DNA from 2 places in the Curtobacterium sp. MCLR17_032 genome. Region 1 is predicted to be linked to the other one. Evidence: riboswitches for the same ligand, from Rfam matches in the RefSeq annotation. Region 1 holds a riboswitch; the other holds the start of a gene.
The links. A riboswitch is a leader RNA that binds a small molecule or an ion and turns the genes downstream of it on or off. The one in region 1 is predicted to bind thiamine pyrophosphate.
Positions count from the first base shown of each region.

Region 2: it holds a riboswitch for thiamine pyrophosphate, as region 1 does, so the genes downstream of both, DEI97_RS04950 (ECF transporter S component) here and thiM (hydroxyethylthiazole kinase) in region 1, are expected to answer to the same signal.

Region 1 covers NZ_CP126268.1:1,421,515-1,424,920, forward strand. Annotated here, with positions in the region: gene thiE (thiamine phosphate synthase) at 20-685, opposite strand; gene thiM (hydroxyethylthiazole kinase) at 685-1,554, opposite strand; TPP riboswitch at 1,543-1,639, opposite strand; gene DEI97_RS06750 (NUDIX domain-containing protein) at 1,707-2,654, shown strand; gene DEI97_RS06755 (phosphotransferase enzyme family protein) at 2,834-3,406, shown strand, end outside.
Region 2 covers NZ_CP126268.1:1,048,638-1,052,043, forward strand. Annotated here, with positions in the region: gene glgX (glycogen debranching protein GlgX) at 1-1,260, opposite strand, end outside; gene DEI97_RS04945 (hypothetical protein) at 1,473-1,802, shown strand; TPP riboswitch at 1,868-1,978, shown strand; gene DEI97_RS04950 (ECF transporter S component) at 1,973-2,620, shown strand; gene DEI97_RS04955 (ABC transporter ATP-binding protein) at 2,617-3,406, shown strand, end outside.

The DNA of each region.
Region 1 (3,406 bases):
CCCACGCCTGCGCTCCCGCTCACCGTCCCGCTCCGTCCCACGCCGCCACGAACGCCCGAGCGGCAGCGCCCGGGTCCGGCGCCGCACAGATCCCCGACACGACGGCGACACCTGCGGCCCCGGCCTGCCGGAGCGGTCCGACGTCGTCGAGGGTCACGCCACCGATGCCGACGCACGGCACGGTCGTCGTCGCCGCGAGCCGTCCGAACCCGGCGACGCCGAGCGCCGGCGGGTGGTCCGGCTTCGTGCTGGTCGGGTGCACCACCCCGACTCCGAGCAGGTCGACCGACCCGGCGGGCATCGTCGCGACCTCCACCAGGTGCCGCGTCGTGTTCGCCGTCAGCCCGACGTGGGCGTCCGGGCCGAGCAGTGCACGGGCGGCGCTCGCCGGGACGTCCGACTGCCCGAGGTGCACACCGGCCACCCGGTGTCCCGCGTGCCGAGCGGCCAGGGCGACGTCGAGCCGGTCGTCCACGACCACCAGCGCCCGGTCGCCCACCGCATCGGCCACGGCGGCGGTGAGTGCCAGCAGGTCCCGAGCCGACGCGGTCTTGTCACGCACCTGCACGATCCGCACCCCGGCACCGACCGCGGCCCGGACCACGCCGAGCACCCCGTGCCCGTGGCGTTCCGCCATCGCGGAGTCGGTCACCAGGTAGACGCCGAAGTCGTCCGTGCCGGGCATCAGGCGGCCCCGCCGGCGATGCCGAGGACGGCCGCAGCCGACGTGTCGGCGGTGATCCGGGCCTCCCGGACGACGTCCTCCGGGCTCAGCGAGGCGAGCCGGTCGAGGAACAGCGGCTGGAAGGTACCGGGGCCACCGGCGTCGCGCGCCGCCAGCTCGGCGGCGATCGTGTGCACCGCCGTCGCAGCGACGGCCGCGTCCAGCGGACTGCCGGGGGAGACCGCCGCGAAGGCCGCCACGACCGCGCCGAGCGCGCACCCGCCGCCTGTGATCCGGGTGAGGAGCTCCGTACCGTTCGCGACCCGTACCAGCCCGCTCGGCGCCACCAGCAGGTCGACCGGACCCGAGACGGCGACGGCCCCGACCGTGTCAGCCCGGACGGCCGCGACCGCGGCGTCGTGCGCGTCCTCCGTCCCGACGGTGCTGTCGACACCACGACCGCCCGCCGAGGCGCCGAGGACCGCGAGCACCTCCGACGCGTTCCCCCGGAGGACCGTGGGCCGGAGTGCGAGCAGGTCACGCGCCAGCGCGGTCCGGACCGGCAACGACCCCACTGCCACCGGATCGAGGACCCACGGCGTCCCCGCGACCACGGCGGCGGCCGCGGCCTCCAGCGAGGCGACGCGCGGCTCGGCGTGCGGGGTGCCGGTGTTGACGAGCAGCCCGTCCGCGACGCCGGCGAACGGCCCCGCCTCGGTCGGCACGTCGACCATCGCGGCCGACGCCCCCAGCGCGAGCAGCACGTTCGCGGTGACGTTCTGCACCACCGTGTTCGTGATGCACTGCACCAGCGGCGCCCGGGTGCGGACGGCCTCCAGCAGGTCGGCGGTTCGGTGGGCCCAGTCGATCGTGGGCGCAGCGTTCTCCATGGACGATCCCTTCGCGAGTACGAGCTCGAGCAGGTTCGACGGGTGTGATCTCAGCCGCTCGGATGCGGCACCCCGTGTCTCGGTCGACACCGTACACGCATCGGCACCGACGTCCAGGGGCTCCTGACGGACGTTTGTGGAAGGGTGGACACGTGGACGACGAACGACGGACCGCGACCCCTGCCGGACCGCCACCCGGACCCCCCTCCGGCCCCCGCGACCCGGGCGACGCCTGGGCGTACGGCGCAGACGGCACAAAGGCCTGGGGCCGCTTCGGCGCCGCCGGCCTGCTCGTCGACGACGGACACGGCCGCGTCCTGCTGCAGCACCGCGTCGAGTGGAGCCACCACGGCGACACCTGGGGCATCCCCGGCGGCGCCCGCCACCAGCACGAGGACCCCGTCACCGCCGCCCTCCGCGAGTCCGCCGAGGAAGCCGGCGTCCCCGACGACGCCGTCGACCTCCGCCACACCGCCGTCCTCGACCTCGGGTTCTGGACGTACACGACCGTCGTGGGGCGCGCCTCCCGGCCCTTCGAACCCGTGATGGCCGACCGCGAGAGCCTCGCCCTGGCCTGGGTCCCCGTCGCCGACGTCGACGCGCTCGACCTGCATCCCGGCTTCGGCCGCTCCTGGGCGGCCCTCCGCGCCACCCTCGACCGCACCCCGCACGTCGTCGTCGACGCCGCCAACGTCGTCGGCAGCGTCGCCGACGGCTGGTGGAAGGACCGCGCCGGCGCCGCCACCCGACTCGTGGAGCAGGTCCGCGCGCTCGCCGCGGCCGGCGTCCCCGCGACCGCGCTCGACCTGCCGTCGACCGCCTGGTGGCCGCGCTGGACCGTCGTGCTCGAGGGGGAGGCCCGCAGCGCGACCACGGAGCCGGCACCGTCCGCCCCGCGGCCGGGTCTGCCGCCGGTGACGATCGACCGGGCGGCGGCGTCCGGTGACGACGCGGTGGTCGCTGCCGTCGAGGCGGCCGTCGCCGCGGGGGACGCGCCGGTCGTCGTGGTGACCGCCGACCGTGGCCTGCGGGACCGGGTGCAGGCGCTCGGCGCCGACGTCCGCGGCCCGGGTTGGTTGCGGGAGCTGCTGCCGGACTGACTCCGACCGGTCCAACTCCGGCCCGTCGCTGTCCCTAGCCGGCCTGATCCTGTCCGGACTGCGCCTTCCGTCTCGCCGACGGCGCGCCGATCGGATGGTCGCCGGTCGGCCGACCCGAGCGTCCGCTCCTGCCACTACAGTGGCGAGCACGTCGACGACGACGCTCAGGAGGTTCCCCCATGGAACGGATCACCAAGGCCGACGACCGGGTGCACCGGCCTGCCGGGCCGTGGACCCCCACCGTGCACCGCTTGCTGACGCACCTGCACGAGCAGGGTTTCGTCGCGGCCCCCGCCCCGATCGCCCTCGGCGCACAGCTCGAGACCGTGACGTTCGTCCCCGGCGAGGCGGGCGAGTACCCCTGGACCGCGGACGTCGCGAGCGAGGCCGCCCTCGTCACGACCGCACGCCTGCTGCGGCAGTTCCACGACGCTGCCGCCTCGTTCCCGCGTGACGACACGACCGACGTCTGGTCGCAGGCCGAGCGGCTGCCGGTCGAGACCATCGTGCACGGCGACTTCGCCCCGTACAACGTCGTCTACGACGGCATCGCGGCGGTCGGCGTGATCGACTTCGACACGGCGCACCCCGGCCCGCGGGTCTGGGACGTCGCCAGTGCCGTGTACCGGTTCGCCCCGTTCACCAGCAGTGTCGACGAGGGCGGGCCCGTGCCCGAGTTCACCGACCGGGTGACCCGCGCCGCCGAGTTCTGCCGCGCGTACGGTCTGGACGCCCGCTCCCGCAGCGTGCTC
Region 2 (3,406 bases), 370 kb from region 1:
CCCGAGGGTCGAGGGCTCGCCCCGCCAGAAGTCGCGGACGGTGTCGCGGTACTTGCCGTTCCACTCGGACCACTGCGGCGGGAAGTTGCCGACCTGGTAGCCGCCGGGGCCGACGTCCCACGGCTCGGCGATGAGCTTCACCTGCGAGACGATCGGGTCCTGCTGGACCAGTTCGAAGAAGGCGGAGAGCCGGTCGACCTCGTAGAACTCCCGGGCGAGGGCGGCGGCCAGGTCGAAGCGGAAGCCGTCGACGTGCATCTCGGTCACCCAGTAGCGGAGCGAGTCCATGATGAGCTGCAGCGAGTGCGGGTGCCCGACGTTGAGCGAGTTGCCGGTCCCCGTGACGTCCATGTAGTAGCGCTTGTCGTCGTCCATCAGCCGGTAGTACGCGGCGTTGTCGAGGCCGCGGAAGGACAGCGTGGGACCGAGGTGGTTGCCCTCGGCGGTGTGGTTGTAGACGACGTCGATGACGACCTCGATGCCGGCGCGGTGCAGCTCCCGCACCATCGTCTTGAACTCCTGCACCTGCTGCCCGCCGTCGCCCGAGGACGAGTAGTGCGAGTGCGGCGCGAAGAACCCGATGGTGTTGTAGCCCCAGTAGTTCGACAGCCCCTTGTCCTGCAGCGTCGAGTCGTTCACGAACTGGTGCACCGGCATCAGCTCGAGCGTCGTCACGCCCAGACGCTGGAGGTGCTCGATGACCGCCGGGTGCGAGACGCCGGCGTAGGTGCCGCGCTGGTCCTCCGGCACGTCCGGGTGCGTCTCGGTGAGGCCCTTGACGTGTGCCTCGTAGATGACGGTCTCGCCGTAGGGGATCCGGGGAGCCCGGTCACCCTGCCAGTCGAAGAACGGGTTGATCACCACGCCCTTCACCATGTGTGCGGCCGAGTCCTCGTCGTTCGTGGAGTCCGGGTCGCCGAACGTGTACGAGAAGAGCGACTGGTCCCAGTCGATGTCGCCGCTCGTCGCCTTGGCGTACGGGTCGAGCAGGAGCTTCGCCGGGTTCGACCGGACGCCGTTCGCCGGGTCGTACGGCGCGTGGACGCGGAAGCCGTACTCCTGCCCGGGGCCGACGGTCGGGAGGTAAGCGTGCCAGACGTGCGCGTCGACCTCGACGAGGCGGACGCGCTCTTCGGTCCCGTCGGCATCGAACAGGCAGAGCTCGACCCCTTCGGCGACCTCGCTGAACACGGCGAAGTTCGTGCCGCTGCCGTCGTAGGTCGCGCCGAGCGGGTAGGGGTTGCCGGGCCAGGTGTGCAAACGTGCCTCCAGGAGAGATGAACTGGGCCAACGTATCGGCGCACCCCTGTGATGTCCGCCGTTCAGGGGCGCACTGTGGAGCGTTCCCACTCTCCACAGCCCCTCGTCGGACAGGTCGGCTCCTCCCTCCACAGGCTGGACGACGAGCGGGTCCCTCCACAGTTCGTCCCCGCCCGTCCGTCAGCCAGTGCTGGCGGAGTAGCGTCGCCGCCATGACCAACATCGTCACGCAGATCGCAGACAAGGTGCGGCCCGTCGGCGTCGCCTCGAACTACGGCGACCCGGTGGAGGTCGGCGACAGCACGCTGATCCCCGTCTCCGTCAACTGGTACGGCTTCGGTGGGGGCTCCGACTCCGACGAAGACGGTGCTGGCGGTGGCGGCGGCGGGGCCGTCTCGCTCCCGGTCGGCGCCTACGTCCGCCGTCCCGGCCAGGACCTCGCGTTCGAGCCGAACGTCATCTCGCTCCTGACGGTCAGCATCCCGGTCATCTGGGTCGCCGGCAAGGTGCTCGTCAAGCTCATCCGCGCGCTCAAGAAGTGACCGCCTGACGGACAGGAGGCCCGTGGTCACGTGACCACGGGCCTCCTGTCCGGTGGGTACACTGCTTAGACACACACGGGAGTCCGCCAGAGCGGGCTGAGAGGGAGCGAACCGCGCTCCGACCGTCGAACCTGATCCGGATCATGCCGGCGCAGGGAGGAGTCATCGCGATGTCCACTGGTGCACCCACCACAACGTCCACCGAACGTCCGGTCGTGAAGCGCTCGCTGCGCTGGCGGGTCGTCGACATCGTCGTCGCCGCGGTCCTCGCGGTGGCCGTCGGCGTCGTCTTCAAGCTCTGGGACGTCGCCTACGAGCCGATCGGAGCCGGGCTCGGCCTGGTGCTCCCGGGCTCGCAAGCCCTGGTCGGCGGCGTCTGGCTCCTCGCAGGGCCCCTCGTCGCCATCGTCGTGCGGAAGCCCGGCGCCGCACTCTTCGGCGAGATCGTCGCGGCCTCGGTCGAAGCGATGCTCGGCACGCAGTGGGGCTGGGGGACACTGGTCTCCGGTCTGGTGCAGGGCATCGGCGCCGAGATCGTCCTCGCGCTGTTCCTCTACCGCGTGTGGAAGCTGCCGGTGGTCATGCTCGCCGGAGCTGCGACCGGGCTCGCACTCGGGCTGAACGACGCATTCCGCTACTACGCCGGTGCGACGGCCGCGTTCCAGGTGACGTACGTCATCTGCGCGATCATCTCGGGCGTCGTCATCTCCGGTCTCGGGTCCTGGCTGCTCGTCCGCGCCCTCGCCCGCACCGGCGTGCTGTCGTCCTTCGCGGCCGGACGGGAGCACGGGCGGCGACCTCGAGCCTCCGCAGCGTGACGACCGTCCCCGCTCGGATCACCTTCTCCGGCTGGGGCTGGCGCTATCCCGAGCGGCGCACCTGGGCAGTCCGCGGCGTCGACCTGGTCATCGAACCCGGTGAGCGCGTCGCCGTCGTCGGGCCGTCCGGTGCCGGGAAGTCGACGCTCCTCCGCGCCGCGGCAGGTGTCCTCGCCGATGATCCGGACGATGCGGACGACACGGCAGCAGCAGTCGAGGGGACGATCCTCGTCGACGGAGTCGCACCCGTGTCCGTCCGCGGGCGGGTCGGCCTCGTCATGCAAGATCCCGAGGCCCACACCGTGATGTCCCGGATCGGCGACGACGTGGCCTTCGGGTGCGAGAACCTGGGTGTCGAGCGCAGCGACATCTGGCTCCGGGTGCGGCATGCGCTCGACGTCGTCGGACTCGACCTGCCGCTCGACCGCTCCACCACGAGGCTGTCCGGCGGTCAGCGACAGCGGTTGGCGCTCGCGGGGGTGCTCGCGATGCGGCCGGGTGCGCTGGTGCTCGACGAGCCGTGCGCGAACCTCGACCCGAACGGTGTCGTGCAGGTGCACGACGCGGTCCGAGTCCTCCTCGACGACACCGGGGCCACGCTCCTGGTCGTCGAGCACCGCATCGGCACCTGGCTCGACCTGGTCGACCGGCTGGTGCTCCTCGAGCAAGGTGGCGGAGTCGTCGCCGACGGGGCGCCCGACGTCGTGCTCGCCGAGCACTCCGACGCGCTCGAACGTGGCGGCGTGTGGGTCCCGGGATCTGAGCCCACCCGCGGTTCGGCTCGGA